One region of the Pseudoalteromonas sp. SWYJZ12 genome, then DNA from elsewhere that is predicted to be linked to it. Evidence: predicted binding sites of a transcription regulator. Region 1 holds the regulator's gene; each other region holds the start of a gene.
What was found. The regulator sigma-54, encoded in region 1, starts transcription at its own class of promoters, with help from an activator protein. The targets are predictions, from matches to a motif close to GTTGGCACGNNNNTNGNNT.
Positions count from the first base shown of each region.

Region 2: the regulator sigma-54 is predicted to act here: its motif matches at 2,292-2,310, upstream of glnA (glutamate--ammonia ligase).
Region 3: the regulator sigma-54 is predicted to act here: its motif matches at 3,259-3,277, upstream of flgJ (flagellar assembly peptidoglycan hydrolase FlgJ).
Region 4: the regulator sigma-54 is predicted to act here: its motif matches at 1,338-1,356, upstream of I6F42_RS07815 (BON domain-containing protein).

Region 1 is NZ_JADYXH010000005.1:87,001-95,390, reverse strand. It holds gene kdsC (3-deoxy-manno-octulosonate-8-phosphatase KdsC) at 1-538, shown strand, start outside; gene lptC (LPS export ABC transporter periplasmic protein LptC) at 535-1,089, shown strand; gene lptA (lipopolysaccharide transport periplasmic protein LptA) at 1,079-1,624, shown strand; gene lptB (LPS export ABC transporter ATP-binding protein) at 1,621-2,346, shown strand; gene I6F42_RS08385 (RNA polymerase factor sigma-54) at 2,416-3,915, shown strand; gene hpf (ribosome hibernation promoting factor) at 3,941-4,228, shown strand; gene ptsN (PTS IIA-like nitrogen regulatory protein PtsN) at 4,233-4,685, shown strand; gene rapZ (RNase adapter RapZ) at 4,704-5,549, shown strand; gene I6F42_RS08365 (HPr family phosphocarrier protein) at 5,592-5,864, shown strand; gene mgtE (magnesium transporter) at 5,995-7,353, shown strand; gene I6F42_RS08355 (protein disulfide oxidoreductase) at 7,410-7,961, shown strand; gene I6F42_RS08350 (YgiQ family radical SAM protein) at 8,153-8,390, opposite strand, start outside.
Region 2 is NZ_JADYXH010000018.1:38,010-46,399, forward strand. It holds gene glnL (nitrogen regulation protein NR(II)) at 1-112, opposite strand, end outside; gene I6F42_RS16105 (DUF4124 domain-containing protein) at 195-716, opposite strand; gene glnA (glutamate--ammonia ligase) at 830-2,236, opposite strand; gene typA (translational GTPase TypA) at 2,744-4,567, shown strand; gene I6F42_RS16120 (site-specific DNA-methyltransferase) at 4,843-5,526, shown strand; gene I6F42_RS16125 (hypothetical protein) at 5,535-5,918, shown strand; gene I6F42_RS16130 (DUF6575 domain-containing protein) at 5,921-7,255, shown strand; gene I6F42_RS16135 (CBM9 family sugar-binding protein) at 7,382-8,110, opposite strand; gene I6F42_RS16140 (MBL fold metallo-hydrolase) at 8,178-8,390, opposite strand, start outside.
Region 3 is NZ_JADYXH010000006.1:189,661-198,050, reverse strand. It holds gene flgL (flagellar hook-associated protein FlgL) at 1-108, opposite strand, end outside; gene flgK (flagellar hook-associated protein FlgK) at 111-2,204, opposite strand; gene flgJ (flagellar assembly peptidoglycan hydrolase FlgJ) at 2,206-3,222, opposite strand; gene I6F42_RS10005 (flagellar basal body P-ring protein FlgI) at 3,389-4,483, opposite strand; gene flgH (flagellar basal body L-ring protein FlgH) at 4,495-5,178, opposite strand; gene flgG (flagellar basal-body rod protein FlgG) at 5,195-5,983, opposite strand; gene I6F42_RS09990 (flagellar basal body rod protein FlgF) at 6,005-6,748, opposite strand; gene flgE (flagellar hook protein FlgE) at 6,906-8,273, opposite strand; gene I6F42_RS09980 (flagellar hook assembly protein FlgD) at 8,334-8,390, opposite strand, start outside.
Region 4 is NZ_JADYXH010000004.1:297,122-305,511, forward strand. It holds gene I6F42_RS07810 (hypothetical protein) at 167-850, shown strand; gene I6F42_RS07815 (BON domain-containing protein) at 944-1,264, opposite strand; gene srmB (ATP-dependent RNA helicase SrmB) at 1,537-2,763, opposite strand; gene I6F42_RS07825 (tRNA1(Val) (adenine(37)-N6)-methyltransferase) at 2,839-3,537, shown strand; gene I6F42_RS07830 (DUF4153 domain-containing protein) at 3,599-5,308, shown strand; gene I6F42_RS07835 (DUF2147 domain-containing protein) at 5,474-5,920, shown strand; gene I6F42_RS07840 (YHS domain-containing (seleno)protein) at 6,060-6,527, shown strand; gene fldB (flavodoxin FldB) at 6,607-7,128, opposite strand; gene xerD (site-specific tyrosine recombinase XerD) at 7,223-8,149, shown strand; gene dsbC (bifunctional protein-disulfide isomerase/oxidoreductase DsbC) at 8,213-8,390, shown strand, end outside.

The DNA.
Region 1 (8,390 bases):
ACTCTATCAACCGCTGAGCGATGATGCAAAAGCACGCGCTAAAAAAGTAAAGCTACTTATATGCGATATTGATGGTGTATTTTCTGATGGCCGTATTTATCTTGGTAATCAAGGTGAAGAGCTAAAAGCATTTAATACAAAAGATGGTTTTGGCATTAAAGCGCTTATAAACAGTGGCTTTGAAGTGGCTGTAATTACTGGTCGTCTTTCACAAATAGTGCAACAACGTATGAGCAGCTTAACCGTACAGCATATTTATCAAGGCCAAGAAAATAAGCTCATTGCCTATCAAGAATTAAAAGACAAACTCAACCTTAGCGATGAACAAATTGCTTATATCGGTGATGATGGTCCTGACATGCCCGTTATGGAATTAGTCGGCTTTGCTGTTGCAGTAAATGATGCCCATCCACTTATTAAACGTTTATCACACTATGTAACGCAAATGCCTGGCGGCTTTGGTGCAGTAAGAGAGCTCACCGACTTACTTATGCTTGAAAATGGTAAAGCATTGACTACACAAGGCACTAGTTCATGAATGCAGCGCGCATAATATTAAGCGTTTTATTCATTAGCTGTATGGTTTGGCTTTGGTACCCTTATTTTACACAAACAAATATTGTGCCTCAGACTGAGCCTGAAGTTATTGCCAAGCCTGATTACATAGCCATTGAACTCAAACAAACAGCCTATGACGAACAAGGTAAAATTAGCCACAAAGTCACTGCGGCTAAAATGGAGCTATATCAACAATTAGGTTTTACGTTTTTTGAAAAACCTATTTTTACTTTATATAACGAAAAGCAAACGTGGCAAATAAATGCAGACGAAGCAACATTATACGAAGACAAACAATTAATTTTAGAAGGCAATGTGGTTGCCAAAAACTTAACCGATAACGCCATGATAGACAAAATCAATGCTGATAATATTCAGGTAGATATAAAGCTATTAACAATGCGTTCGGAGCAACCCGTTATCATCACTGGACCCAATTTAAAAATCACTGGTAAAGGCCTAGAAGCCGACTTAAAAACCGAAGTGATAAAACTAATTAACCATACGCGAACCATATATTATGACCAATAAAATATTAAAATCACTTATTATTCCTACACTTATACTAGCGTTTAATAGTAGTGCTGCCGAGCAAAACACGCAACCGACTGCAAATCAAATTTCAATAAGCGCCGATAAGCAAGAAGGTCAATTAAAAGCTAATGTCGGGATTTTTGAGAAAAATGTTGAAATTATTCACGGTAATCGCCGTATCACAGCCGACCGCTTAGAAGTACATAAACGCGATGAACTTGGTGATAATAAACAATTATTAATTGCTACAGGTAGCCCTGCGCACTTTGAAGAAAAGCAATCAGATGGCACGACTATGAGCGCCAGTGCTGACGAAGTACGTTATGATGTATCTAAGCGTTTTTTAACGCTTGTTGGTAATGCACAAGTATCGCAAGCGGGACAAAAAATAAATGCTAAAAGCATTACCTACGATATAGAGCAGCAGCTAATCAGTGCCGAAAAAGATGAAAACTCAACTGACCGCGTTCACACAATTTTAGTGCCAATCGAGACTAAAAAAAGTAAAAAAAGCGACAAAGGTCAACCATGAGCACATTAAAAGCAGAGCTATTAGCAAAGAGCTATAAAGGCCGTGAAGTTGTAAAAAACGTCGGCCTTGAAGTCAAAGCTGGCAGTATTGTTGGCTTACTTGGCCCTAACGGCGCAGGTAAAACCACCACGTTTTATATGATAGTAGGACTTGTACCTAGCGACAAAGGTAAAATATCGATAGACGATAACGATATTACTCTTTTACCTATGCATAGTCGTGCTAGATTAGGCATTGGCTACTTACCGCAAGAGTCTTCAATATTCAGAAAGCTGACTGTTTATCAAAACTTAATGGCCATTTTAGAAACGCGCAAAGAGTTAAATAAACAAGCTAGAGAAGACACTCTCGATAAATTATTAGATGAATTTAGCATACAACACATTCGTGATAGCCAAGGTATGGCATTGTCGGGTGGCGAACGTCGTCGTGTGGAAATAGCACGTGCGCTGGCAGCAGATCCTAAATTTATATTACTAGATGAACCATTTGCAGGTGTTGACCCGATTTCGGTATTAGACATAAAGAAAATAATAGAACATCTCAAAAATCGTGGGATTGGTGTATTAATTACCGATCATAACGTAAGAGAAACCCTTGATGTTTGTGAAAAAGCCTACATTGTTTCTCATGGGGAGCTGATTGCATCAGGTACTCCAGAACACGTATTAAATGATAAAACAGTACGCGATGTTTACTTAGGCGAGCAATTTAGGCTGTAACATTTACGCCATGTCTTTAAGCATCTGCTAGTATTAATTATAACAACATAAAAGGATTGTTAGAGATACATGAGGCAATCACTACAGCTGCGCATGGGCCAGCAACTTACAATGACTCCACAGTTGCAACAAGCTATTCGTTTGTTGCAACTCAGTACATTGGATCTCCAGCAAGAAATACAAGAAGCTCTCGACAGCAACCCGCTATTAGAGGTTGAAGAAGCAGACTATTCCGAAGACGCTGCAGGTAAAAACGAGCAAAAAGCAGATACAGATGACATAACTGTTAGCGCATCTGCCGATGATGCTCCAAGCGAATATGAACAAGATAGTGGTGAAGCACTTGCAAAAGACACGCTAAGTGACGACATGGCTATGGATGTTAGTTGGGATGAGTACATGAGTGCCGCCCCAGCAGCATCATCGGGTCCGATGCCTGAAGACGAATCAATATACCAAGGTGCCTCTACTGAAACGCTCCATGAGTATTTAATGTGGCAGTTACAACTAACGCCATTTAGCCCTACAGACGAAGCTATTGCTATTGCTATTGTAGAAGCCGTCGATGATTCAGGTATTTTAACACTAAGCTGCGAAGAGATTTTAGAAAGCTTTAATCAAGAAAACGAAGATGATAACGAAGTCGAACTTGATGAAATTGAAGCTGTATTAAAACGCATCCAACTGTTTGATCCTGTTGGTATTGCTGCACGTAGTTTACAAGAGTGTTTGTGTATTCAGCTTAACCAGTTTGATAAAGAAACACCTTACATTAATGAAACAAAAATGATTTTAACCGAGCATATTGATTTATTAGCTGCTCGTGACTATCGTACATTAATGAAGAAAACTAAGCTCAAAGAAGAAGAGCTTAAAGAAGTAATGACATTAATACATACTCTTAGCCCTAAACCTGCAGATACTATTGTAAGAGAAGAATCTGAGTATGTTATTCCTGATGTGTCAGTTAAAAAAATTAAAGGCCGCTGGGTTGTTGAGTTAAACCCAGATAGCATGCCTAAAATTCGTGTTAATAGCCAATACGCGGCAATGTCTCGCACTGTAAAATCCAGTGGTGACAGCCAGTTTATTCGCTCGCATTTACAAGAAGCTAAATGGTTTATTAAAAGCTTAGAAAGTAGAAACGACACGCTATTAAAAGTAACAAATTGTATTGTTAAGCAACAACAAGGCTTTTTTGAACACGGTCCTGAAGCCATGAAACCAATGGTTTTAAATGATGTTGCTGAAATGGTAGAAATGCACGAATCAACAATTTCGCGCGTAACAACCCAAAAGTATATGCACACACCCCGTGGTATATTTGAGCTTAAATATTTTTTCTCAAGCCATGTAAGCACCGAAAACGGTGGTGAATGTTCATCTACAGCAATCCGTGCGCTTATCCGAAAATTAATCGCAGCAGAAAACTCAGCAAAACCATTGAGTGATAGCAAAATAGCGGATATATTGGCTGAGCAAGGAATTAAAGTAGCGAGACGTACAATCGCAAAATACCGCGAATCTCTGGCTATTCCACCGTCAAATCAACGTAAAAGTTTGATTTAAGACGCAAAAAAAGAGGGTAATGCTTATGCAACTAAACTTAACTGGTCGTCACGTAGAATTAACCGATTCACTAAGAGACTATATTAATACCAAATTTGCGAAGCTAGAAAGACACTCTGATCATATTAATAATGTTCATGTCATTCTCGATGTAGAAAAATTAAATCAAAAAGCAGAAGCCACCATACACGTAAGCGGTGCTGAGCTATTTGCCTCTACAGAACATCAAGATATGTATGCCGCCATTGACTCGTTGATCGACAAGCTCGATCGACAAGTAATTAAACACAAAGAGAAGCTTGCTCGACACTAATATGATGAAATTAAGCTCACTTATATGCCAGGACTGCAGCAAAGCTGCGGTCCTTTTTAATAGCAAAAAAAGAATTTTAGAGTTCATTAGCGAACTTGCTCACGACAAACTTCCGTATTTACCGCAACAAGATATTCTTAATGCTTTAATGAGCAGAGAGAAACTCGGTAGTACAGGTATAGGGCGTGGCATTGCCATTCCTCATGGAAGAATGAGCGGTGCAGAAGAGCCTTTGGCTTTAGTACTCGTTAGCGAAACTCCAATAAATTTTGATGCAATCGATAATCGCCCTGTTGATATTTTCGTCGCACTCATCGTACCAGATGGCGATAACCAGCAGCACTTAAAGACTCTAGCAACCATTGCTGATAAACTAAACAACAAAGATTTTTGTAAACAGTTACGCAGTGCAAAATCAGATACTGAGCTTTACCAAGTTATTGTCAATCAATCATAGTTTTATAAAGGGTGTTAAATGGAGTTAATTATCATAAGCGGCCGTTCTGGTTCTGGAAAGTCGGTTGCTTTACGCGTTGTAGAAGATTTAGGTTATTATTGCGTAGATAATATTCCAGTTAACTTGCTTCCTTCATTAGTTCGCAGTGTGTCTGATAGCTACGATAAAATTGCTGTTAGCATTGATGTGCGTAACATCCCTAAACAACAAGATGAATTTAACGATATTCTTGAATACTTGCCTGGCTTTGCAAAACCTACGTTATTTTATTTAGATAGCGACGATCAAACATTGATCAAACGTTTTTCTGAAACTCGTAGATTACACCCACTATCAATTGACTCGTTGCCTCTTGATTTAGCCATCAAAAAAGAAAAAGAATTACTTGATGTATTAATCACCCGCGCCGACTTTATGATAGACACGACTGATTTGAGTGTTCATCAACTTGCTGAATCTATTCGTGAAAAGATTTTAGGTAAAAAAGATAAGCAACTGATTGTCACGTTTGAATCGTTTGGTTTTAAATACGGTATACCAAAAGAAGCAGATTACGTATTTGATGCACGCTTTTTACCCAATCCACATTGGGAACCTGAATTAAAACCTTTAAATGGGTTAGATCAACCTGTTAAAGATTATTTGGCCAATCACAGCATAGTGCAAAAATTCACATGGCAAATTCAAACATTTGTACAAACATGGTTACCGCACTTAGAGCGAAATAACCGCAGTTATTTAACCATTGCTATTGGGTGTACAGGCGGACAACATCGCTCTGTATATTTAGCGCAAACTATTGGTGAAAGTTTTGCAATGACACATCCCAATGTGAAAATTCGCCATCGCGAACAAGAAAAATAATATAGCTGAATAATCACCTGTTCAGCTTAGGTAGAGTAAGTTATGCATTGTGAAGACACTTTTTTAATAAAAAACAAATTAGGATTGCACGCCAGAGCAGCCACCGTGCTTGCCCAATTGGCAGTGCAGTTTGATGCGACAATTACATTATTTCAAGATGACAAAGAAGCTGCAGGCGATAGCGTACTTGCACTAATGTTACTTGAAAGTAGCCAAGGCAAAGAAGTAAAAGTTGTATGTAAAGGCCCCGATTCTGAGCAAGCTTTACATGCTGTTGGAGAATTAATAGCACAACGTTTTAATGAACAAGAATAAACAGTTATAAAAATAATGCTCGCATTACTAATGCCCCAACTAAAACAGATATATAAAATAAATACGGTTAGTGACGCCAGTTAACTCACCTCTCCCCATAAAGTAATATAAAAATTTATAAAGGACGCCAATGCCTGAAGCTTTTGAACAAGATTACCCACTACAGCAACTAAAACAGGTGACTAAGTCACTCAATAGTGGTCAATTTGTTCAAGTTAGGCGCATGCTCGCAAAAACAGCTCCTTGTGATACCGCATTATTATTAGAATCATCACCACATAAAATTCGCCGACTCCTTTGGCAGTTGGTTGATCCTGATGTGCAAGGTGATGTTCTTGAAGAACTCTCAGAAGATGTTCGTTTAGGCATTATTGCCCAAATGGAACCTAAGCACATTGCAGCCGCAACAGAAGATATGGGCCACGATGACTTAGGTGAAGTATTACGTAGTCTGCCAGACACCGTCTATAAAGACGTTGTTAGCGCGATGGACATTCAAGACCGTGAACGTGCAACACAAGCACTTTCGTATCAAGAGCGTTCTGCTGGCGCGCTAATGAACACCGATACGGTGACCATTCGCCCTGACGTTACGCTTGATGTTGTACTTAGATATATTAGGCTACGTGGCGAGTTACCAGAAGGTACCGATGACTTGTACGTTGTTGATAAGCATAACTGCTTTATAGGCGCTTTATCGCTAAGTACATTATTAACTAACCCGCCAGAAAAAATTGTTCGCGATTTAATGGATGAAGATTGTGAATCAATTCCAATCTCAATGGATGAAAGTGAAGTCGCGCAATTATTTGAACGTCATAATTGGATATCGGCCCCCGTAGTTGATGATAACGATCAGCTCCTTGGTCGTGTCACTATCGATGACATCGTTGACGTAATCCGAGAAGATGCTGAGCATAGTTTATTGGGCTTAGCCGGCCTTGATGATGAAGAAGATACCTTTGCGCCAGTACTAAAAAGCTCTAAAAAACGCTCAGTTTGGTTAGGTGTCAACTTACTAACTGCACTTGCAGCTGCTTTTGTAGCTAGCTTTTTTGAAGGCACTTTAGATGTTTTACCTATTTTAGCTGTACTTAACGGTATTGTCCCTTCTATGGGCGGTGTTGCAGGTAGCCAATCATTAACGCTTGTTATTCGTGGTATTGCGGTAGGTCATATAAATCAAACAAACCAACGTTTCTTGATGATGAAAGAGCTTGCTATTGGCGCGTTAAACGGTGTTTTGTGGTCGTTGTTAATAGCAGGTGTTATTGCCCTATGGCAGTGGGACTTTATGCTTGGTGGCGTACTCGCCTTCGCTATGTTTATGAACTTAGTGGTGGCAGGTGTTGCTGGTGCGAGTATCCCTATTATTCTTAAAAGAATGAATATAGACCCAGCACTTGCAGGGAGTGTGGTGCTAACCACGGTGACAGATATTGTGGGTATATTCGCCTTTTTAGGTACTGCTACTTGGTTGCTGGTTTAAATTAGAAACCTTTGCAAATAACTAAAGTAAAAAACACTTAGGGTAAAGCTGCAACTATGACAACGGATACCAAAAATAAAAAAGACACACCTAACAAAACGCCAAAACAAAAAGGCCTATCAATATTAAAAAGTGTGTTGATATATGGTTTCATATTTTTCGTAATTTATAACGCTGTCAATTGGTGGCGACAACCTGTTATGCCAGCAAATCCTCAATTACAATTAATAGATTATAAAGGGCAAAACATTGATTTAGCAGCAATGAGCCAAGATAAACCAACACTTGTCTATTTTTGGGGAACTTGGTGCCCTATTTGTAGTATTACCTCCCCTGCCATAAACGAACTCGCAAACGAGAATAACTACCCTATCGTGAGCATCGCAGTAAAATCAGGTTCGGATCAAAAGCTACATGAGTATCTAAATGATCATGGCTACAGTTTTATCACTGTCAACGATCAACACGGTGAGATATTTGCCGATTGGCAAGGGCAAGTCACGCCATCTTATATAATCTTAAAAGATAATAAAATGACGCAAGGGCTAACAGGCATTCAGCCGTTATGGTCACTTAAATTACGTTTGTGGTTATCATCAACGTTTTAAGAAAAAACTAACTGCAAGTATATAGACACTAAATACGTGCTATCTCAAGAGGGGTTTCTAAAAGCTCGCTCTTTATCACCTACAATAATATAGATAATAAAGAGCAAGGTTTACTTAATTTACGCATGAAAAGGGCTTAAAAACCCTTGGCGTAATTAAACTAATCTACTAGTTATTAATAGATTGAATCACTAACGTGTACTTTGACGATTACCGCCTACTTTTGGTTTAGTGTTTGCCTTTTTAAATTGGCTAAAACCGGTATGTCGCGTTAGTGCCGGACGTCCGCCTTTACTGCCACCTTTACCTGCTTTTTCATCACGCCCTTCTTCAGGCACTAAACAGTTAGGCCCTTTACCAATTAAATTAGCTTTACCCAGTTTACGCAGTGCTTCACGTATCATCGGCCAACCTGCTGCATCATGGTAA
Region 2 (8,390 bases), on a different contig from region 1:
TGGTATTGGCATATACAACGGTGAAGTTTTTATCAAGTAACATGATAGCGGTTGTTTGATTTTGCCAAATGGCATCGAGTAGCTCAGGGCTAAAGTTTTTATTATTAATCATAGCTGCACCATTTTAGTGCGTGGATGTTTGCAAGCAAGTTATATGGTTAAATACACTGCTGCACGTTTAGTAATGCCCCAATTTAGTTACCTGGGTTTAGCCCTTTTCGGTGCATAAAAAATATGCAGGGTTCGCTTGTAGCAATAACTTGGTTTTTACTATTAAAAAGCTTTAATTGTAGTGTGTGCTGACCACGTTCTACATCTCTAATTGCAAAGGTTGAGCTGTCACTGGCTGGGCCGTGTGCTTTACCATCAATAAAAAGTTGTATAGTAAAACCAGTTTCAAAGCGTGGTTTTATTCGGCTAGTTACATAAACAGTGCCGGTATTTTCACGAATAGTCTGGTTATGATCAGGTGAGGAAATAGCAATACTAAAGGCCGCTTGTTGAGGCTGAGGTTGCTCGTCAAAAATGTCAGTATTTGTTGCAGGCATATTAAGATCTTGGCTGGTGAGCTTTACCTCTTGGGCCCCTTTATGAGGGGTGTCTGAGAACACTAATACGCCATTTTTATCTTTCCAAGCGTATATTTTTGTTTCACCGGCATAACCATAATTACTTAATCCTAAAGTAATTAATAGTAATAAAATCTTGTTATTCACTCTGCAGCCCTGCATTTTTATCGGTAACTTAACTTTAGTGGAGATTGACTAATTTTACCATTAAAAAAGCCCGCAAAGCGGGCTTGAGAACACACATATTTTTTACAGCTTAATTAACAGCTGTAGTACATTTCAAACTCAACTGGGTGAGTTGTCATGTTAAGCTTTTCAACTTCTTGAGACTTAAGTGAGATGTAAGCATCGATTAAGTCATCAGTGAATACGCCACCTTGAGTTAAGAATTCACGGTCTGCGCTAAGTGCAGATAGTGCTTCGTCAAGTGATGCTGCAACAGTTGGAATTTCTGCTGCTTCTTCAGCTGGTAAGTCGTATAAATCTTTATCCATAGCATCGCCAGGATGGATCTTGTTTTTGATACCATCAAGGCCAGCCATAAGCATTGCTGAGAAAGCAAGGTATGGGTTAGCAGTTGGATCCGGGAAGCGTACTTCAATACGACGACCTTTTTCAGATGGAACCACTGGGATACGGATTGATGCAGAACGGTTACGTGCAGAGTATGCAAGCATAACGGGTGCTTCAAAACCTGGTACTAAACGTTTGTACGAGTTAGTAGACGCATTTGCGAAAGCGTTAATTGCTTTAGCATGCTTGATGATGCCGCCAATGTAGTAAAGTGCATCTTCAGAAAGACCGCCGTACTTATCGCCAGCAAAAAGGTTAACACCGTCTTTAGCTAAAGACTGGTGACAATGCATACCAGAACCGTTATCACCAACAACTGGCTTAGGCATAAACGTTGCTGTTTTACCGTATAAGTGAGCCATGTTATGGATAACATATTTCATTTCTTGAATTTCATCCGCTTTTAATACCATTGTATTAAAGCGAGTAGCGATTTCGTTTTGACCTGCTGTTGCTACTTCGTGGTGATGTGCTTCTACTACTTGGCCCATTTCTTCTAGAACTAGACACGTAGCTGAACGCCAATCTTGGAAGTCATCAACTGGAGCAACAGGGAAGTAACCGCCTTTAACACCTGGACGGTGACCAGTGTTGCCATCTGCATATTCTTTATCTGAGTTCCAAGCAGCTTGCTTAGAATCAATTTTGTACATAGAACCAGACATATCTGATTTGTATTTAACATCGTCAAATACGAAAAATTCTGGCTCAGGGCCAAATAAAACAGTGTCTGCAATGCCTGTAGAACGCATGTAATCTTCAGCACGCTTAGCAACAGAACGCGGGTCGCGCTCATAGCCTTGTAGTGTAGAAGGCTCTACTACGTCACAACGTAAAATTAATGTCGCTTCTTCAGTGAAAGGGTCTAGTTTGATTGACTCAGGAACTGGCATTAATACCATGTCTGATTCGTTTATGCCTTTCCAGCCTGCAATTGAAGAACCGTCGAACATTTTACCGTCTTCGAAAAAATCTTCATCAACTTGGTGATGAGGAATCGATACATGTTGCTCTTTACCCTTAGTGTCAGTAAAGCGTAAATCAATGAACTTGACGTCATTTTCTTTAATAAAATCTAAAACCGATTGTGACATGTGTCCTCCAACTATTGGGTTTTGTTATTGCTGCATAATTGCTTTGGTATTTACTAAGCTGATTTTGTGCCATTATTGTAACTGGCTGTTTATAAATTAAAAAAATATCATTGCATCAAAATGGAATATATAAATGCACCATGTTGGTGCGTAAATATTCCATTTTAGTGCAAAATTTACAGAGCGTAATTTGTTGTTAATTTAATCAGCTGAAATTAGCATAACCTAAATGTAAAAGAGTAACAAAAAGATCGGAAAAATAGCCAAAAAGACTGTTTTTCAAAAAAATATTGAAATTTAATTCATATAATTGTCATATATAAAACAGATACTTAGTAAAAGTATTGAGAAAGTTTTAAAATATGTATTGGATAAACTTTCATCCATGTCATTAATGAGGGATAATATGCGCCCTTTTAAATCCTATGCTGGGACATCTCGCGAAAGCGTGGATGAGTGCGTAGATCTTGCAGGATCATTGAGAATTTAATTTCTCTGAGTAAATATATGAGCATCGAAAAGTTAAGAAATATAGCGATTATCGCGCACGTTGACCACGGTAAAACAACTCTGGTTGACAAACTACTTGAGCAATCAGGTACATTAGAAACACGCGGCGGTAACGAAGAGCGCGTGATGGACTCAAACGACATTGAGAAAGAACGTGGTATTACCATTTTGGCTAAAAACACAGCCATCTCTTGGAACGACTACCATATCAATATCGTAGATACTCCGGGACACGCCGATTTCGGTGGTGAAGTTGAACGCGTACTTTCGATGGCTGACTCAGTATTATTACTTGTTGATGCTCAAGAAGGTCCAATGCCACAAACGCGTTTCGTTACGCAAAAGGCATTCGCGCAAGGCTTAAAGCCAATCGTAGTTATCAATAAAATTGATAAGCCAGGTTCACGTCCTGATTGGGTTATGGATCAAATCTTTGATTTATTCGACAACCTTGGCGCAACTGACGAACAGTTAGACTTTAAAGTAATCTACGCTTCAGCTATCAACGGCTGGGCAACACTAGATTTAGACGAGCCATCAGACAACATGGAACCTATGTTCAAGATGATCGTTGACGAAGTATCACCACCGGATGCAGATCCTGAAGGTGACTTCCAAATGCAAATTTCTCAACTAGATTACAACTCTTATGTTGGTGTAGTTGGTATTGGTCGTATTAAACGTGGTTCTGTTGCTCCTAACCAACAAGTTACTATTATCAGTGCTGATGGCACTACACGTAATGGTAAAATTGGTGCAGTACAAAGCTACCTAGGTCTTGAACGTATCGAAACTGATAGAGCTTACGCTGGTAACATCGTAACTGTAACAGGTATTGGTGAGCTTAAGATTTCTGATACAGTTTGTTTTCCAGGAAACGTTGAAGCATTACCACCATTAAGTGTTGATGAGCCAACTGTAACAATGACATTCTCTGTAAATAACTCACCTTTCTGTGGTAAAGAAGGTAAGTTTGTAACGTCACGTAATATCCGTGAACGTTTAGACAAAGAATTAGTACACAACGTAGCACTTCGCGTTGAAGATACTGGTAGCCCAGATAGCTTCCGTGTTTCTGGTCGTGGTGAATTACACCTAGGTATCTTAATCGAGAACATGCGTCGTGAAGGTTACGAGCTTTCAGTTTCTCGTCCAGAAGTTATCTTACGTACTGTAGATGGCGTTCTAGAAGAACCGTTTGAAACAGTTACTATTGACTGTCAAGACGAGCATCAGGGTTCTGTTATGGAACAAGTTGGCCTACGTAAAGGTGAACTTACTAACATGACTCCAGATGGCAAAGGCCGTATGCGTTTAGATTTCATGATCCCTAGCCGTGGTTTAATTGGTTTCCAAACTGATTTCATGACGCTTACTTCGGGTTCTGGTCTTATGTACCATACGTTCGATCATTACGGTCCTCACAAAGGTGGCGACATCGGTGTTCGTAAGAACGGCGTAATGATTGCAAACGCAACAGGTAAAGCACTTACTAACGCATTATTCAACTTACAAGAACGCGGCCGTTTATTCATCGGTCACGGTGTTGAAGTATACGAAGGTATGGTTATCGGTATTCATAACCGTGATAACGACCTTACAGTTAACGCCCTTAAAGGCAAGCAGTTAACTAACGTACGTGCATCTGGTACTGATGAAGCGCAAACGCTTTCTCCACACCTTAACTACTCACTTGAGCAAGCGCTTGAGTTCATCGATGATGACGAGCTAGTTGAAGTAACTCCACTAAACATTCGTATTCGTAAGCGTTACCTTACAGAAAACGAACGTAAACGTGCAGGTCGTGGACCTAAGTCATAATCTATTAATTTAGAATAATGATTTTAAAAGCCGCTGTATTGAAAAATACAGCGGCTTTTTTGTGGTAATAAGCTTAAGACTAAACTATAGAAAAGAGGTATTAGTCTCGACTTCAAATTTAAAAGTATTTAACCTATGCATCAAAGTATATTATGGAAGAAGAATATACTAAACATAAAAGAACTCTTGTAAAAATGACTGTGTATACAACTCGCAAATTATATTGCTCTTATCTGAAGGCTTAAAAATTGAATAAAAATCTTACACGATCACCAATTAGCTCCGTTAATGAAGATAACTGTAACTTACATTTAGGTGATGCAGTAAGCTGGTTAAAAACATTAGATGACGAAACGGTTGATTTATTTGTTACAGACCCTCCTTATGAATCGCTTGAGAAACATCGTAAAATAGGTACAACAACTAGACTAAAGAATAGTAAAGCTTCAAGCAATAAATGGTTTGAAATTTTTCCAAATTCTAGGTTTGAGGAATTATTAGTTGAGATATATCGAGTACTCAAAAAAAATAGTCATTTTTATTTATTATGTGATCAAGAAACAGCTTTTATAATTAAACCCATAGCCGAAAAAGTTGGTTTCAAGTTTTGGAAGCCTATTATTTGGGATAAAGTAAAGATAGGTATGGGGTATCATTATAGAGCAAGATATGAGTTCATATTATTTTTTGAAAAAGGTAAACGTAAGATTAAGGATTTATCTGTTCCTGATATATTAAGTGTACCACGAGTCTATCGGGGCTATCCTACTGAAAAACCAGTAGAGTTAATTGAGATATTAATAAAGCAAAGTAGTAATGAGGGTGAATTAGTATGTGACCCATTTATGGGGTCTTGTTCTTCTGGTAAGGCTGCATTAAACTTGGGTCGCAATTTCATTGGAAATGATTTATCTGAAGAAGCATATGAGATTTCAATAGAAAGGTTATTATTAAAATAAGGATGTTTATGACTTTCGATCACTGTACATGGCCAAAAGATTTCCCTAATGATGTTCCTCCTAGTGATGCTAGCGATGCCAATGGTGTTGCATTTAGACTAGTAAAAGGTAACCCACCTTCTGAATTGGACTTTGTTGGGCACAATAAAGAACCCCATAAAAAAAATAGTAAAAACCTTAAGGCGGCTGATTACGGTACGTCTATGTTTCGTAATTTAAGTAATATTGAGTTTGCAAGAAGCTCATTTAAACCGCAAAGAAATAAAAAAATTGCTGAGGGCGAACTTATTCCTATGCATGGAAAAATGTCAAAGGCAAATCAAAAAAGCCATTTTGAAGCTTGGTTAAGAGAAAAAACAGGTATAGAAGGTTGTTTTAGGGTGGTTAAATAAATATGTCTATATACTTTTTACCTGAGACTGAAGAGTTCGGGAAGTTATCAATAATAAAAGAGTATTATAGATATGATGTTCCTAGAGCTTTTGTTGTCCACTCTAGACAATTAAATAAAGATCTATTGGTCTACTGGGTTGACGAATTTGAGGATTCTGATACATGGTACTATGTTGATTTCTCTAAAATTGAGCAAGAAAGAGTTGAAAATGGATTTATTCAGCTAAGAGATGCTTTTCGATTTAAGAAAATATTTGAAATAAAAACTTATTTTGATATTGATTTAGCTCCTGAACTAAAATTATTAACATTAAATGAAGTTGATTACGAAGCTTTACCCCCTCATGGATTTGCAGTCAAAAGAGTATCTGATACTGAATATGAGTCATATAGCCGCCCATTGGATTCATTTGCATCGAATAAAGAATATCACGAAATTAGGTTAAGTCGAAACGAAAAAAATAAAAGAAAAAAAGATATCTCATGGAGCTCAGTTCAGGAAATATTTGGTGCTTGGGAGGCTGTTTACAGAACAATTGTCGACTCTTTAGATTTGAAACAACCTGCATTTCAGCCCGCTTTGTCAGGAGTCGGCTCATATAAAATGCAGTTTAAAGCCGCTCATAATAAAGAGTTAATATCAAAAGCATCAAAAATACTTAATGCTTTAATTGAATCAAACGGTTCCTTAGAGCAGCTGAGAAGTTTTGATATTGACTTGTCAACTATTGAGTCATTAGTGAATAATTTATCAACTTATAATTTAAAGTTTGAGTTCAGAACTAACTCTGGAAGTATATTAAGCTCTATAGATGCGGATAATCTTGAAAGCACGGCTCAGTCACTAAATGAGTATAATCAAAGTCGTGTAGGTAGTGAAGCAATTCCTCAAGCAGATGAAATATCTAGAATAATAACTTTTATAAAGAAAAAGTATGATGGTAAACCTTTCAATTCGCATACGGAAAATTTGGTTGAGCGACAGATTTCATACTATATTTCCGCTGCTAGAATGCTAGGTTTAACTAAATTGGGAGGGCAATTAACTCCTATTGGTCAAAAGCTTGCGGAAGCTGAAACATTGGAAGAGCAAGCAACTATTTTAATAGATCTTTTTGAAAGATCAGTATGTGGTTGGGCGTGGCTAAAATACTCAAATGTAAAATCTGTTTTTGAATTAAACCGTGAGAGTGCAGTTCCATTCTTATTGGAAAGATCGTCTGGTTTGAGTGAAAGTACAGCTAAGCGAAGAGCTGTAACTTTAAGAAAGTGGTTAGATTCATTTAAAAAATATCAAAACACATTCAATATACGAAAAAAGTTAAATTCATTCTAAGATATTTTAAATATCAGCAGTAGGCGAATTTAATGAGAATATCTAATAGTTGAAGCAGCTCTAGAACTGTCAGAGTTATCCCTGGCAGTTCTGGTTTATTTTTCGCTTTTTGAGATAAATCCCAATTTACTTTTTAGGAAGTAGGGTTATTTTGCCAAATACATCTGCATCTATAAACCCACGATTTCTGTCGCCATTTACTGGTTGTACTTCGTGTGAGCCCATAAAATGCTCGCGCACGTCACTGCCATCGTTATCACAGTACGCTAACATAAAGCCGATTACTTGCTTTTCGCTAAGTGTAATTGGGGTATTTTTAGCACCTTCTTTATAATCATTCGGGTAGAGTTTTATTGCTACTTCCCAGGTAATATTAAAGGGCGCGGTGGTGTTGCGCTTCCAGTTACTAACTAGGTGGTCGGTATACAAATGGGCTTTTTTATCAGGGCCGTAATCGGCAGCTTGGTTATCAAGGCCAATGTGGTACGCCAAAGCGGTGTGATTAAATTGGTGATTACCGCCTGATGCATCGCTATCAATAAATACTTCAAGCGCGTCGTCATCCCAATATTTATAGGTTGGATCGGCGTGCGTATCAATTAAAACATCATCCACAATATCGGCTTGTAGGTATAAATAGTTTTGATCCCACAGTAAGCGATAACGCCCTTTAAAGTCGGCATCGCTTGATGGCAGTGTGCCATCCATTAAATAAGGCATATCGTGCCAAGCGGCTTTATCCCATGCGCTTTCTGATACGCCATCAATAGTAATTGGAGTTGATGTATGTTCAACATCAATAGCCATTGCTGGCGTGCTTAATAAAAAGCTTAAGGCGAGTGCTAATTTTTTCATTAATTTCTCAATTTTATTGTGGATTTGTCTTAATGTAATAACAATCTTAAAACAGCTAAGTAAATAGTTATAGTGAAATACTTTCGCCTTCGTTTAAAATATACAACGGTGTTTTAGCATCCATTTTTTTAACCATATGTAATAAGCGCAGTAAGGCAGAGTGGCTAGTATGGTCGCCCATTTTCCAGCTAGAGTTACCGTATCCCCACGGTATCATTACTTTGCAGTTAAGCTCTTGTGCTGCGTTGAGCGCATCCTCTGGTGTGGTGTGGACGTAACG
Region 3 (8,390 bases), on a different contig from region 1:
ATACTTTTCACCGGTTGTTACTCGCTCTTGAGCGCTGGCAACACCTTGTTGGTTGTCGAGTATTTTATTTATGTTGTTTTGGTACATTAAATTATTTGATAAACGCATAATTACCTCGCCGCATTTAATAAGGTGTCAAAAATTTCTTGAGCTGCTGCTAAAACTTGTGCTGATGCTGAATATGATTGTTGAAAACGCAGTAAATTTGCGGCCTCTTCATCAAGGTTTACACCCGATAGTGATTCGTACCATGCCTCAGACTGCTCTGCTAATGCATTAAACGCACTACCGCTTGTTATTGCTTGACCAGTTATAACGCCTATATCACTCACTAACCCTGAATAAGCTTGGTTGAACGTTTTATGATTGTCGGCCGTTGCTGTTGTTTCTACATTTAAACGGACTAACTCGCCATTTTGTAAATCAGCTAATTTTAAACCATTACGGTTATCATCAAAGCCGCCTTTATTAAGCTCAAGAGTGAATTTATCGCCTAAAGCAGGAGTACCTTCAATATCAAAGTCAAAACCTACTTCTTGTGCAGTTAAACTTGTTAGGTCTGCTAACTTTCCAGCAACTTCAGCTTGCTTTATTATATTTTCACTTGAAGTAACTTCAAACTGGCCTGTTGTATTAGTGCCATCACTTAAAGTATACATGTTGGGCTCTGCTGCTTTTGTTAGTATTAATGGTCCTGTATTTAGCGGTATCGATAAAGCTAGAGGCTCACTGGTAAATTTTGAAACATTTGTAACTTCACCGGCTGAGATAGTAGCTGTACCTGTATTATTTAAATCGTTGCCAGTACGAATAGGTGAAGCTAATGCTAAATCTTCGCCGCGACCTGTTGCAAGCGTGATGCTAGAAGCCGAGTCAGAATTAAGTTTAATTTGAAATTTATCTCCGGGATTACCAGTACCATTAATTTCTAGTTTTAAGCCAAATGAATCTTCAACTGTAGCCGGTTGTGGCGGCGTTGCATCAGGATCACCTGATGTAGGAGATTGTATAGCATCAGCATCTATGACGTTACTTGCTGGAATAATTGCTATGGCCGCATCGCCAATAGGCTCGCCTTTATTATCTATTGGTTGAATACTCACTTCATTTGGATTAGCTGTATAAGTAATAATAAAATCACTGGCAGGAAGTTCACTGCCTTTACCGGGCTCTACAGTTGCAGTCATACCAGCATCACCAGTATTCGCTTGATACGCATAAGCGCCAACGGTAGGTATATTAAAAATATTCCCCCCTAGCTGACCTGTTGCATCCATACCCAATTTGTTTTGTTCGTTAAATGCGTCGGCTATCGCTAAGCCCATTTGACCAATTTGGTTTTGAGCAGGGACTAATATGTCATCTCTAAAAGCGAGTAAGCCGCCAATTTTTCCTTTAAGCTTACTTACATCAACTTCAAGCGGCACAGCTTTGCCACCATTAACGTCAAGCGTGAATTCTTTAAAATTAGGATCAGGATCCCCTGTCATAGAAAATAAGTTAAATGCGCCGTTTTGCATAACAACCGCTTCGCCTGTTCCCATAAAAACGAGTTTTTCGCCATTTGGACCATCAAGCGTTTCAATGTCGATTAGCTCTGATAAGTCGCGTATTGCTTTATCGCGCTCATTGTAGGTTGAGCTTGCATCAGCTTCATTACGAGTGCCATTTACTGCTGCAATATCTTGATTTAGCGTACTAATACTTTGAATGAGTGAGTTTGCTTCATCTGAAAATATTTCGAGCTGCTCGTTTACTATACTTTTTTGATCAAGCACGATGCCCGAAAGCCTATCCATTTGATCAATTAAGCTTTGCGCGTCGGTCATTACTAATGAGCGAGCAACGGTAGATGACGGTTGATTTAGCGCTTCTTGCACGTTATTAAATAAAGAGTTAATGCCAGTCGATAGATTATTCGACTCTTCAGAAAAAATAGTATCAACTCTATTTGCCTCAGTAACAAATTGATCGAAAAACGATTTATTAGAGGTGTCACGATTTAGCTGTGACTGAGCAAACTCGTTTAGTAATCGGTATGTTTCGCCTCGCCCCACTTGGTTATCAACCATGGTGGTAAATTCAGTGCGCTCACGTACGTAACCCACGGTATTTACATTAGCGATATTTTTACTTGTCGTTTGCAGTAGCTCCGAGCTTGCTCTAACCCCAGAACTGGCAATGTTTAATAAATTAAACGACATGTTACTCTACTCCTTGGCGGATCACGTTTGCCGCAATGTCTTTTAGCTCGCTACTATTGAGCACTTTTTTTATTTTGCTGGCGTAATTTGGATCGGTTGCATAACCTGCTTTTTGTAATGAATCTAAAAAGTCATTTGGTTTTGCTGTATTTTGTAATGCTTCTTGGTAGCGTGGGTTTTGCGTTAAAAAATCAACGAAGTCGTTCACGCTATCTTTAATTGAATCGTAGGCTCTAAAGCTGGCTTGTTTTTTAACGGGTGTGCCTTGTTCAAACTCAAGCGTTACTTTGCTTGCTTTATCGCCTTCCCAGCTTTTATCTGACTTAATATTAAATAAGTTATTTGAGCTGCCACCGTCACTTTTATTAATAATGTGTTTACCCCAACCGGTTTCAAGTGCCGCTTGTGCAACCATTACTGCAGGGTTTAAACCAATTTTTTGCGCTGCAGTTTTAGCGTGTTCCCACACTGAACTTACAAACTCTTCTGCATTTTTAAAGGTTGGGCTATCGGCTTTAGGCTCTGCAGTATCGACTTTAGGCTCAGCAATATCGGCTTTAGTACTCTTAACGATAAGATCGGGTTGCTTATTTTTTTGCTCATGAGGAAGAGCGGATCCGACTTGGGTATCGCTAAAAATATCGTTGGTTGTTCTAAGCACCGAGCCTGGCATAAAGTTTTTAGACTCAGGCGATAACTGCTGAACAATTAAATCGGCAAGGCCTAACGAGCCATTTGATGAAAGCTCTGTAGAAAGTTGCTGATCGTGCATTTCTTCAAAAAACTTTACGCCACTTGAATTAAATGGACTGTCTTTGTCTTCAAATGCTTCGTTAGCTTTGCGCATTCCTTTGAGCAACATCTGCGTAAAAATAGCTTCAAATTGTGCGGCCGCTTTTTTGAGCGCAGCTTTAGAGGCATCAGTTGATGCATCGCCACTCGTTAAGGCTTCTTTACGAAGTGAATCTAAGTTGCCTAAATCAAAAAAGTTTTGTTTATCGAGGTGATTAGTTTCCATCGGCTTTTTGACACAAAATGAATAATGTAGTTAAAAATGCAAAAATTGAGCCACTCCCGATAAAACGAGGAAGATAAAAATAATAAACTTAAGTTGCTGTAAATAAAAAGCCCTAACTTCAAAAATATAGGGCTTAAATAATACGTTATTTATTGGCTTGGGTTATTTATATAACAACTAACTGTCCGTTAATTGCGCCAGCTTCTTTTAGTGCTTCTAAAATAGCCATTAAGTCACCAGGCGCTGCGCCTACTTCGTTAATTGCGCGAACTAAATCGTCAAGGCTTACACCTGGATTAAATACAAAGGCGCGCGAGTCATCTTGGTTTACATCAATAATACTTTGCTGCGTGACAACTGTATCACCGTTTGCTAGCGGATTTGGTTGTGACACATTTTGTTGTTCTGCAATTGTTACTGTTAAGCCACCATGAGTTATAGCCGCAGGCTGAAGCTTAACGTTTTTGCCAATGACAATTGTACCGGTGCGCGAGTTAACTATAATTTTAGCGGCCATGTCAGCTGGTTTAAATTCTAAGTTTTCGAGTGTTGATAAATACGATACACGCTGGGATGCATCGCGTGGTGCAATAACACGGATAGAAACAGAATCAATTGCTTGTGCGCTATTTGGGCCAACTAGGTCATTAATTGTTTTTTCTAGGCGTTTTGCCGTTGTAAAGTCTGGGCGGTTTAGATTGAAGGTAATGTAATCGCCTTGCATAAATGGGCTTTCTACAGTGCGTTCAACTGTTGCGCCATTTGGTATACGACCAACTGTAGGTGTGTTAATTACAACCTTACTACCATCAAGGCCTTGTGCGCCTAAGCCACCGACAATTAAGCTACCTTGTGCAATTGCGTACACGTTACCGTCTACACCTTTTAAAAAGGTTTGTAGTAAAGTACCACCACGTAAGCTGCCTGCACTACCAATAGAAGAAACCGTAATATCTATTCTTTGCCCTGGTTTTCTAAATGCGGGTAATTCTGCATGCACAGCAACAGCGGCAACATTTTTAATTTTAGGACTTTGAGTTGAAGGTAGCGTAATACCAAAGCTGTTTAACATGCCTTTAAAGCTTTGTTGTGTATATCTGTTTTGTTCACCTGTTCCTGGTAAGCCAACCACTAAGCCATAGCCCACTAATTGGTTAGAGCGTACGCCTTCAACCATAGACACATCTTTTATGCGCTCGGCACTGGCAGTAAACTGCCAACCTAATAACACAACTAAACATAAAGCTTTAAGGCTATTCATGTTGTTACCCTCTAAAATGGAAACAGCGAACTGCTAAAGAAACGTGTAAGCCAACCAGGACTTTGCGCTTCTTGCGTTTGCCCTTTACCTGAGTATTGAATACGTGCATTAGCAATACGATTTGATTCAACCGTATTATCGGCGCTTACGTCTTGAGGGCGTACTAGCCCTTCTAAACGAATAAACTCTTCGCCGGTATTAAGTGTTAGCCATTTTTCGCCGCGTATAACTAAGTTACCATTAGGTAAAACGCGCATTACATTAACCGAAATATCGCCCACCAAGCTGTTTGACTGGTTTGATTTTGAATCGCCCGTAAACGACGAATCGCTACCAATACCAAACTGAATACTATCGCCACCTATATTGACAGGTAGACCACCTAAGCCAATCACTGGGTCTAAGCTTGCATCAGTTTCTTTGTCTGTTTCTGTTTTAGCGGCTTTTGTTGCTTGAGTAGACTCTTGCAGTTTAACCGTAATTATATCGCCAGTACGTAGCGCTTTTTTATCAGAATATAAGTCGTTTGATGTATGAGTATTAAATAATGAACCTGTGGCTACCAGCGGCTCTAAAATAGGCTCGGGGTACATAGGTGCGTAGTAAGGGTCGTCCTGCACTACTTCACTATTTTGCGTAGACATACAGCCACTTAAAAATAATGTGCCCGCTGTAAATAAAATAATATTACGCATAATTCCCCCTACTCTATTAAAGCTGTTGATTGATATAACTCATCATTTCGTCAACGGCCGAAATTACTTTTGAGTTCATTTCGTAAATACGCTGAGTTTCGATTAGATTTACGAGCTCTTCAGTTACATTTACGTTTGAAGTTTCGAGTGAGCCTTGAATAATGCTACCTAACCCTTCAACACCAGGATTACCTTGTACCGGCGCACCACTTACAGCGGTTTCGGTATAAAGGTTTTGACCAATTGGCTCAAGACCCGATGGATTAATAAAATCACTAATAGTAAGCTGACCAATTACCACGTTATCGGCTTGGCCTGCAACACGCACAGATACTTCGCCGTCTTGCGAAACCGTAATTGATTGCGCGTCATCAGGTACATTCATTTCTGGCTGAATCACATAACCTGCGCCCGATGTTACAATTCGTCCATCGCCATCGGTAGTAAACTGGCCGTTGCGCGAGTAAGCAATATTGCCATCTGGTTGCAGTACTTCAAAGAAACCTTCGCCAGAAATCATCCAATCTAGTGAGTTTTCAGTGGTTAACATGTTGCCTTGCGTAAACTCTTTTTGGTTAGCTACAACTTTAGCACCCGCACCTAACATTAAGCCCGACGGCATTTCGGTATCTTGCGATGAACGACCACCTGGTTGATTAATATTTTGATAAAGTAAATCTTCAAATATAGCGCGGCTTTTTTTGTAACCTACAGTACTCGCATTCGCTAAGTTATTTGAAATAACCGATATATCGGTTTGTTGAGCGTCTAGCCCCGTTTTACTGATCCACAATGCTGGATTCATAATCGTGTCCTCACTTTAAAGTTAAACTATGCGTAATAACTGATCTTGACGCTCGTCAATTTCTTCAGCTGTTTTCATTAATTTCACTTGTAATTCAAATTGGCGCTGGTGGCTTATCATGTCGACCATTTCGTGAACCGGATTCACATTCGACATTTCAAGCGAACCACTTAAAACTTTTACATTGGCAGAGGTATCTACTGTTACATTGGCTTTTGGCCTAAATAAACCATCGTTACCTTTTTCGAGCTGTGAGCTATTTGCTTCAACCACTCTAAGCGTATCTACTTCTTCTAAAAAGTTAGCCGGTGCGCCTTGTGGTCGAACTTGAATAGCGCCATCTTGACTAAACCCTATTTTTTCGACCGGAACGGGTAAAATAACAGGGCCGCCTTCGCCAATTACTTGACGACCACCGCTCGTTACTAACATGCCTTGCGCTGTAATATTGAGCGTACCTACTTTGGTATAAGCTTCGTTGCCTGAGGCATCTTGCACGGCAAGCCAAGCGTTATCACTCATCGCGATATCTAAGTCTCGCCCGGTTTGAACAATGCCACCCGATACCATGTTAGAACCCGGACGCTCTTGCATTGCAAATACACGTGTAGGCAAACCTTCGCCAAACGCTTGCATAGAACGCGCCTGTGCAAAGTCGGCTTTAAAACCTGTTGTATTTGCATTCGCCAAATTATTGGCTTTAAGCGCAAGCCCCTGCAGGCTTTGCTTAGCGCCAGAGGCCGCAATGTAGACCATTTTGTCCATAGTATCGACTCACATAAAAAATCTATGAACTTACAAATGCAAAATAGATGCCAGATTAAATTTGACGCAACATTGAGAGGTATTTAGAAGGGCTTACGAAGAGGACTTATAAAAAAGGCTGCAAAAATGCAGCCTAATATATTCAATTGAGTGTAACTTATCGAATCTGCAAAATACTTTGCTGAATAGTTGAGTTAACTTCAAGCGCACGTGAGTTTGCTTGGTAATTACGCTGTGCTGTAATTAGGTCTACAAGCTCATTTGTAAGATTGGTATTTGATTGCTCAAGCGCTGATGAGTTAATTCCACCAAATGTACCAGAGCCGGCTTCACCTGCTACAGGTTCGCCTGAATCAATGCTTTGCTTCCAACTTGTATCACCTACTTGCGACAAACCTTGTGAATTAGGAAAACGTACCATAGCCACTTGGCCTAGGAATGTTGAGTCACCATTACTGTAAGAAGCAACAATTTTTCCGTCTGTGCCTATATCAATTCCGGCTAAACGGCCTACCGTTGAACCATCTTGATCGAGTGCTTTTACTTCAAAACCACTTGAATACTGAGTTGGGACACGACCTGCGGTGTTATTTTCGTCGCGCCAATTAAGTTCAATACCAGTACTTGGGAAAGTTGCACCATTGTCTAGTAATGTTGATAAGCCAGTACCAGGACCCGCTGGTAGTTTTTTTTCGTTGAAAGTTGTCCCAGTATTTGCATCGACGCCTGTCGTTGCTGGTAAACCGCTTGAGTCAAAACCAAGAGTTGTAACTGGCGTATAAGTTGCTGTTGTTTGCTCTTCACCAGTTGTGCCATCAACTACTTTGCCATCGAGTGTTGCGTATACATCCCAGCTATTTTCAGCACCAGTTGGCGATGCAGGATCCTGTTTCGCGAAAAAGTATTGTAAAATGTGCGGTTCACCTAGTGAGTCATACAGTGTTGTTGACGTAGATGAGTTATAAGTACCACTAGATGCTGGATCAAAATCTAAACCTGTTGGATCAGCTGTTGCATCTAAGTTAAACGACAAAAATACATTTTCTGTTGCGCGAGGAGAACCAGACGAATCAGGGATTTGAATTGGATCCGTTGTGCTTAAACTTACCGACGTTGTATCACCTGTAGATGAATCAACTGGAAATGCTTGTAAAAAGTTACCTTTAGCGTCAACCATAAAGTTATCTTGGTTAAGCTTAAATGCACCTGCACGTGTATATGTTAAATCTTGCGAAGATAAATCGTCGGTCATCGCAAAATAACCTTCACCAGTGATTGCTAAATCAAGTGAGTTATTTGTAAATTGTAGTGAGCCTTGATGAAACTGCTGCGCAACCATGGTTGTTTGAACACCGTCACCATTTTTAGTCTTACCAGAGCTAAATACTGACGATGCGTAAACATCGGCAAACTCAGCGCGTGACTCTTTAAAACCCGTTGTATTAACGTTTGCAATGTTATTTGCCGTTACGTCTAAATCTTTTTGTGCGGCAGCTAAGCCGGTTAATGCAATATTGAAGCTCATAATTCACCTCTAACCTGTTAATATTTAGCCTGCTGACAGGCGAAGTATAATTAAAATTTATTACGCGATTTCTGCGACATCTGTCAGCCTAACCGCACCTTCTTTAGTATTAATAAT
Region 4 (8,390 bases), on a different contig from region 1:
AATGCGCTTTTTAATTAGTTCAAGTCACTTTTCTTTATTCATTAATTATTTTCTCCAGCAGATTTTGTAACGTATTTTTTATAAGGTAAGTTTCCCTTTTATCTATTTATTATGCAATTATTGGTTATACAAGGTGTATTTTTTTAGATATTAGGGTTACAAACAAATGAAGTTAAAGATTAAATGGTTTACAAAAATAATTTTATTTTCAAGCCTAGTTATTAGCTTTATTTCAGTAGGTAACGAATATAATGCTAAATATGATGTGAGTTATAAATTAAATATAGATAACAATATCGCTGAAATACTTTTTCTCGATAAAAACAAAAACCTTACCTCTACATTAATCTTACCAAATAAAGCGGCATATATTGAAAAAGAGAAGTTACGAGAGTTTTGCAGCTCAGATGATATTTTATGCCCTAGAAAAAGTTATGAAAGTAACGTTATCACTTGGTCACCTGATAATGAATATTTAGCTGTGTTTGTGGGTAATACAAAAGGGTTTTGGTTTATCCCCAGTAAAGAGATAACAAAAGCCGCATTCAATAAAAATAATGTAGTTAAAGTCGGCGTACATACTCAAAACGATAAAATAAATATTGCTCTATTTCATGGCGCGGCAGGATGGGTTGATAATCATCATTACGTTTTTTCAGCGGGTTTAAGTGGTGACAATTTTGTTTATAAGTTTAACCCAAAAACAAAGGAACTTAAGGGTTTTCCTTTTGAGCTAAATGAAGATTCTACGGTAAGCAGTTTTAAAGAAGTTTTTGTTGAAAGTTTTAATTCACAAAAAAGTAGTTTTAAATTAAGTGATGTTATTCAACAACTAGATAAATTGAAATAACTACAAAAAATAAACATAAAAAAGCGCAGCTTGTGTTGGAGTAACAAGCCGCGCTTATGAATTAGTTATACAAATAAGTTTATGTGGTGCGTATTAAATAACGCTAATTTTATTGCGAATGATTTTAACCCCATCCATATTTTCTAAAAACTTTTGAGCTAGTGCGCGCTGAAAACCAGTTTGTGCTTCACCGTATAAATCTACTTCACCATTTTTTACCTGCACACGAATATCACTTAACGCTAAGTTAGGATTAGTTCGTAGGGTGTTGGTGATAGCTTGTTGTAAGTTAGGTTGAGTGGCTACACTGCTTACTACGGCCATGTTGGTTGCTGCACTTACATTTGTAGCGCAAGCTAATAAAAATAAACAACAAAATGATACTAAAGCGATAGTTAACTTGAAGCGGTTCATAACTTAATCCTTACATTACGGTGAATAGTGCAGCCACAATATGGAAATTCCATCGGCTAGGTTATCTTTGTAGTTACAATTTCGGTGCCAATATTAACGCTATGAAATATAAGGGAATTTTATTAAGTGGGAATTCAGGTGGGCAAAAATTACATTTAAATGAGTATGAGTTACATGCTTGGGTTACATATGTAACAGGTACAAACAGCAGAGCCTGCAAGGCTTGCATTAAAAAGCCGACAAAAGTCGGCTTAGTATAAAAATGTTTTAGGTTACTTTTTCTTTTTAACCTTAGCCTTTTTCTTGGCTTTCATTTTTACTGGATCTTTACGCTTTTTAGCTGGTGGCTTAGCTTCTTTATGCTGTGGCTCAACACCTCTAATTACACGGCGTTTTAATTTTTGTTCAACGTAGCGCTCTACTTTATATAAAATACCAATATCGTGTGCTTCAACTAGCGATATTGCTATCCCTTTTTTACCAGCACGGCCAGTACGACCAATACGGTGTACATATACGTCGGCAGTACGCGGCATATCAAAGTTAATAACGTGGCTGATGTCAGATACATCAATACCACGTGCAGCTACGTCGGTAGCAACTAATATGCTTGTTTTGCCACTATGGAAGTTTTCCATGGCTTTCATACGTTTGTCTTGTGGCATTTCGCCGCGTAACCACGCTGCTTTTACATCATTAGTTGTAAGTTCGCCAATCAATGTTTCTAAGCGTTCGCGAGTTTTAACAAACACAATCGCTTTAGTTACGTCAGGGTTTTTTAGCGTATTAACTAATAATTCAAGTTTGTGATGATAATCGTCGGCTAAATGTACCCATTGGTGAATTTTTGCTTTTTCTTTACGTGACGATTCGGCTTCTAATAGAGCTGGGTCGTTTAATGTTTTTTCAGCAAACCTTTCTACGCTGTCACCTTCAAGTGTTGCTGAGAATAAAAAACATTGGCGACGATTTTTAGCTTCGTCACAAATACGGCTCATTTCTTTTTTGAAACCCATATCTAACATGCGATCTGCTTCATCAATAATAAGCATTTCTACGTGTTCAGCATGAAAGTTTTCGGTTTCTAGGTATTCCATTAATCGACCTGGTGTGGCGATTAAAATATCGTTATTTTTTTCAAAAATTTCTTTATGCGTGCCGTAGTTAATACCGCCTGTTACTACACCAATTTTTAGGTGTGTGCGTTTAGCTAGCAGTTCACATTGTTCATGAATTTGATAAGCCAGCTCACGAGTCGGGGTCATAACGAGTACGCGCGCAAAACCAGGGTCACGACGTGGGAAATCCAGTAAGTACTGAATAGCCGGAATTAAAAATGCCGCTGTTTTACCTGTACCAGTAGGCGCAGATGCTAAAATATCGCGCCCCTGTAGTGCTTCAGGAATAGCTTGTTGTTGAATGCTGGTTGGCGTCTCGTAGCCCATTTTATTAATGGCATCGAGTAGCTTGTTATCAAGATCAAATTCAGAAAATTGCATAGAGTGTCTAAAATAAGGGACAATTACCCTGATTATACGCGCTATGCTGCGCTTGGTGAATGAAAAGGTGAAAAAATGTCTGGTTTTGTATTTAAACAATTTAAAGTTGAACACGACCACTGTGCAATGAAAGTTTCTACCGATGGCATTTTGCTAGGCGCATGGGCTAATTTAAGCGGTGCAAAGTCATTACTTGATATAGGCACCGGCACTGGCTTGTTAGCACTAATGTGTAAGCAGCGCAGTAATGAGCTTGATATAACTGCGGTAGAAATTGACGAAAGCGCCTATACCCAAGCATTACAAAATGTAGCTAATAGCCCGTGGCCAACTATAAGTATTACGCACCAAACTATTCAAAGCTTTAGTAGTGAAGTTAAATTTGACGTGGTTATCTCTAATCCACCGTATTTTAATCACAGTTTAAAAGGCGATAATGTTGCGCGTAATACCGCACGCCATACCGACGGCCTAAGTTTTGAAGAGTTAATTAATGCGTTTAAACATTTAAGCCATAGTGGTTCCCGCTTTAGCTTAATACTCCCAAGCGTTGAAGGCGCATTATTTATTGAGCTTGCTACTCAAAATGGGCTTTATTTAAATACTCATTGCCAAGTAAAAGCCACGCCCAACAAAGATATTAGCCGCAGTTTAATGACATTTAGCTACGTAAAAAGCGATATAGAATCATCAATCCTGTGTATTAGAAACTTAGATAATACCTACACTGCTGATTATATAGCCCTATGCAAAGCATTTTATTTGAAAATGTGAAGCAATTGTAAAATAGGAACGAATAACGCAAACTGACTAAAACCTATTGTTGAGAACAGATATGGATAGTCAGTTACCAAAATCTTTTATAATTATACTTGCCGTACTACAGGCTATTGCTCTTACCCTTTTGTATAGCAGTATAGAAAATAATGTGTGGCCAGCAACAAGCCCTACATGGTTAGTCTCACTTATTACATTTTCTATGAGCTTTCCTTTATTAATGCTAATGACCGTTAATAAAAATAATATAAAAACGTCGTTGCTTTTAATCCTTCCTTTTTCCTTGTTGTTATCTTTATTGGGGGCGTATGTTGGCTTTCAGCAAGAGCCTCAAGAGTACGTAAGTAATAACACTTTAATGTCAGTTTTTATTTTTACTAGTTTAATAGCTGGCTTTAAAGGCCTTATGTACATACAACAATTTGGTAGCTCAGAAAATGTTAGTTACAGTCGTTTATTTAAGCTCTCTTGGCGTAATTTTATAATATTTGGAGAATGCTGGCTGTTTGTACTTATTTTTTGGGGAATTCTAAATTTAGGTGCGGCTTTATTTGATATTTTAGATATAGAATTTTTCTCTGAGCTACTAAGAAATGAATGGTTTTGGATCCCAACCTTAACGCTCGCATTTGCCTTTGCGAGTGTCATATTTAGAAAGCTTTTGAACATTGAAGATAATATCGCTTTTTTACTACAAACTTTAATTAAGTTTTTATTGCCTGTTTTATCAGTTATTTCTCTCGGTTTTTTAGCAACACTTCCTTTTACCGGGCTCAATAAATTATGGGAGACCGGAAGTGGCAGTTTATTAGTAATGTGGCTGCAGGTGCTCACGTTGTTTTTTGTTAACACTGTTTATAAAGATGACTCATCAGTTCGCCCTTATCACATGCTCTTGCACCGACTCGTTTTTATAAGCGTTGCGTTACTTCCCGTTTATAGTGTTATTTCTGCCTATGGAATTTACTTACGGGTAGAGCAGCATGGGCTAACAGTAGATCGTTGTTGGGGCATTTTGATTTGGTTTTTATTGGCGTGTTTTTCGTTTAGTTATCTTGTTGGAATTATAACAAAGCGAGACAATTGGCTAGAGCCGCTTAGCAAAATAAATATTGTGATGGGGTGGGTGGTGCTCGTAAGTATGCTTGCTGTTAACTCCCCTTTGTTAAATTTTCAAAGTTTATCTACAAACAGCCAAATAGCGCGTTTAGATGCAGATAAAGTAACAATAGAAAAGTTTGACTATTACTATTTTGAGCACAGCTTAGGTCGCCAAGGTTATTTAGCTATGCAGTTATTAAAACAGAAAATTGAAACGAGTCACCCAGAGCAATACGCTATCATCGATAGGATGTATGTAAATAATGAGTTTGCTTTAACGCTTGAACACACAGTCGATGATTTTATTGAGCGCAGTGTATTTTGGCCATCACAAGCGCTAATACCTCAAGGTTTAATAGAGGCAGTATTTTCTGAACAACATTTTTACGATCGTAACTCTTTAAAAGAACATACTTACTATTTCATTGGCATGGATTTAAACAAAGATGATGAACTCGATTTTATAGTGATTGACGAAAGTAATGAAAATATATCCGCATATTTCTGGTTATTCGACATGGGTAAGTGGCGCTCAAGGTATATGAATGTCGAAAATCCTGAAGAGATTAGATACCTTAAAAGCATGATTGATAATAACGAATTATCTTTAGTTGAGCCTGAATATTCAAATCTAAAAATAGGGGATGTTGTTTTTAAAGTGAGGTAATACGTAACTTTTTTTTATGCTACTGCCCCTTAAACCTAAACTAATGATTATTAGTTTAGGTTTTTTGCTTTTAGTTTTTTATTTTATGTACAGCGCTTTAATAGTGTGTTTATAAATCACCTGATATGATTTAACCATTGGCCACTTAATTTAAAAGGCAACACAATGAAAAAGTTAAATAAATTAGCATTACTTAGCACGTTAGCAGCCACCATTTTTGCAAGCCAAGGTGTGTTTGCTGCTATTACGCCTGTAGGGCTTTGGAAAACGATTGATGAGGATACAAACCAAGCTAAGTCGTATGTACGTATTACCCAAACCAACGGTGTATTAAGCGGCAAAGTTGAAACCATTCTTAACCCTTCAAAACAAAATGATATATGCAGTAAGTGTGATGATGAGTTAAAAGATCAGCCTATTTTAGGAATGACTATAATCACGGGTGTAAAAGCACAAGATGATGGTGTTTGGGGAGACGGTGAAATACTCGATCCAACAAATGGTAAAACCTACACTTTACAACTAACCCCGCAAGATGAAGGTAAAAAGCTCGAAGTACGCGGCTACATTGGCTTTTTTTACCGAAACCAATATTGGCTAAAAGTAGAGTAAGCTTTACTACTTATTTAATTACTAAACGTTAAATAATTAAGTATTAACTGAAATCATTTTTGCGCTTTGCCTTTCTTACTCACTAAGCCAGCTATATTTAATTGGCATTCAATTTTGAGTAAATAATAAAGGAAAAAAGATGATTAAGTACATAGTTGCTTTAATAATGCTTAGCGCACTGTTAATAAGCGGTGGGGCAAATGCAAAGGATGATGCTGTAAATACGGGTTGGTTTAATAACACGGCTATTAAAGGGTACGACAGCGTTGCTTATTTTACGCAAAATAAAGCCGTTAAAGGCAGCGACAAATACACGTTTAGTTATTTAGGTGCCAACTGGCACTTTTCGAGTGAAGAAAACAAAACGACATTTGCAGAAAACCCAAAACGTTATGCACCGCAATACGGTGGTTGGTGTGCTTATGCAATGGCTGATGAAGGTAACGCTGTAGGTATAGACCCAGAAGCATTTTATATTCACGAAGGTAAGCTTTACTTAAACTATAGCGAAAGCGTGCAGCAAAAATGGTTAAGTAATCTAGTGCCGTATATTGTTATGGCTGATGGATATTACCCACAAACAACAAACGTGATGACGTTTAAGTAAATTTTTAATTAATATTAACTAAAAAGCCCGCAACTAAACTAGTTGCGGGCTTTTTGCTTTTTATTTATTAGCTTATTAATTAAAGCGTTTCGCCGTATTCAGTCATTACCTGTTCAACCCATGTTGCAATGCGGTCGTCGCTTAGCTCGTATTGACTGTCTTCGTCGAGCGCGAGTCCTACAAACTGTTTACCATCAGGCGTTAATGCTTTTGAAGCTTCAAACTCGTAACTACTGTCGTTTGGCCAAAAACCAAGTTGAGTAAATGTTTGCGTATTTATTTCGTCGTGTAGCATGCCTAGCGCATCTTGAAACCACTGCCCGTAACCTTGTTGATCGCCCATGCCAAATAAAGCAATGGTTTTACCATTTAGGTTTACGTCGGCTATGTCGTCCCACTTTGACTCCCAGTCTTCTTGTATTTCACCAAAATCCCATGTTGAAATACCAAAGATGATAAAGTCATACTGCTCTGCATTTTTTAGTGGCTCGTCTTTAATATTGTGCAGGGTAACTATATCGGCACCAATAATGTCGCGAATCTTTTCTGCTGCCATTTCGGTGTAGCACGTAGTAGAACCAAAAAATAAACCAATTTGCATCGTATTTATCACTGTGTAATTGCCTGATATGATAGGCTCAAGTTTACCGTAAGGTATTTTTAATTGATACCTTAGCAAAGCATGAGAGCATAATGTGACAACGCTATCTGACGATTCTTTTGAAAATAACAGCAGTATGAGCAGTAATAGCGACTACCTAGAAACCTTTTTAGATAGCCTGTACTTAGAACAAGGCGTAAGCGAAAACACATTAAGTGCTTATCGCAGTGATTTAGATAAGTTTTGCCTATTTTTAAAGGGCGAAAATTTAATGACGGTAACAGGGCTTGATGTTGAAAGTTACTTAGCGCACCGAGTCGATTTAGGATTAAAACCACGCAGTACGGCACGTAGTATTAGTGCGCTTAAGCGTTTTTATCAGTACTTTGTGCGCGAAAAACTAATTAGCGACACCCCCATGCTAAATATTTCTCAGCCAAAAGCAGGGCAGTCGTTACCTAAAACACTCTCAGAGGCCGAAGTTGAGGCATTATTAAATGCGCCTAATACCGAAGAAGCGATGGGACTGCGCGATAAAGCCATGCTAGAGCTACTTTATGCAACGGGTTTGCGTGTAAGTGAGCTTGTTGGACTGCGCATGGAGCAAATTAATTTGCGCCAAGCAGTGGTGTTTGTAAAAGGTAAAGGTAATAAAGAGCGCTTAGTTCCACTGGGTGAAGAAGCCATGTATTGGCTTGAGCAATTTTTAAAGGGTGGGCGTGCGCAAATGATAAAACATGCCACCGATTTTGTGTTCCCATCTAAACGCGGAGTAGGCATGACGCGACAAACCTTTTGGCATAGAATTAAACACTATGCTATTTTGGCAGCAGTTGAGTCTCCATTATCGCCCCATACTATGCGCCATGCTTTTGCTACGCACTTATTAAATCATGGGGCAGATTTACGTGTGGTACAAATGATGTTGGGCCATAGCGATTTATCAACGACGCAAATTTATACCCATGTTGCCAATGAACGGTTAAAGTCGGTACATGCAGAGCATCATCCGCGTGCGTAAGTTTGAAAGTAAATATCATTAAGCCGGTCAATATATTAAGTATTTTTAGGATAGAGAGAAGTTATGAAAAAATTAATGTTAGCAGGTGCCATGTTGTGCACAAGTATTAGTGCATTTGCAAATGGCGTTGCTGTAACACCAGATGCTAATGATCCTATTATTACTAAATTTGCCGAGCTTGGTGTAACTGTAAAGCAAATTAATCCAAGTCCAGTAACGGGTTTAAAAGAATTGATTACTA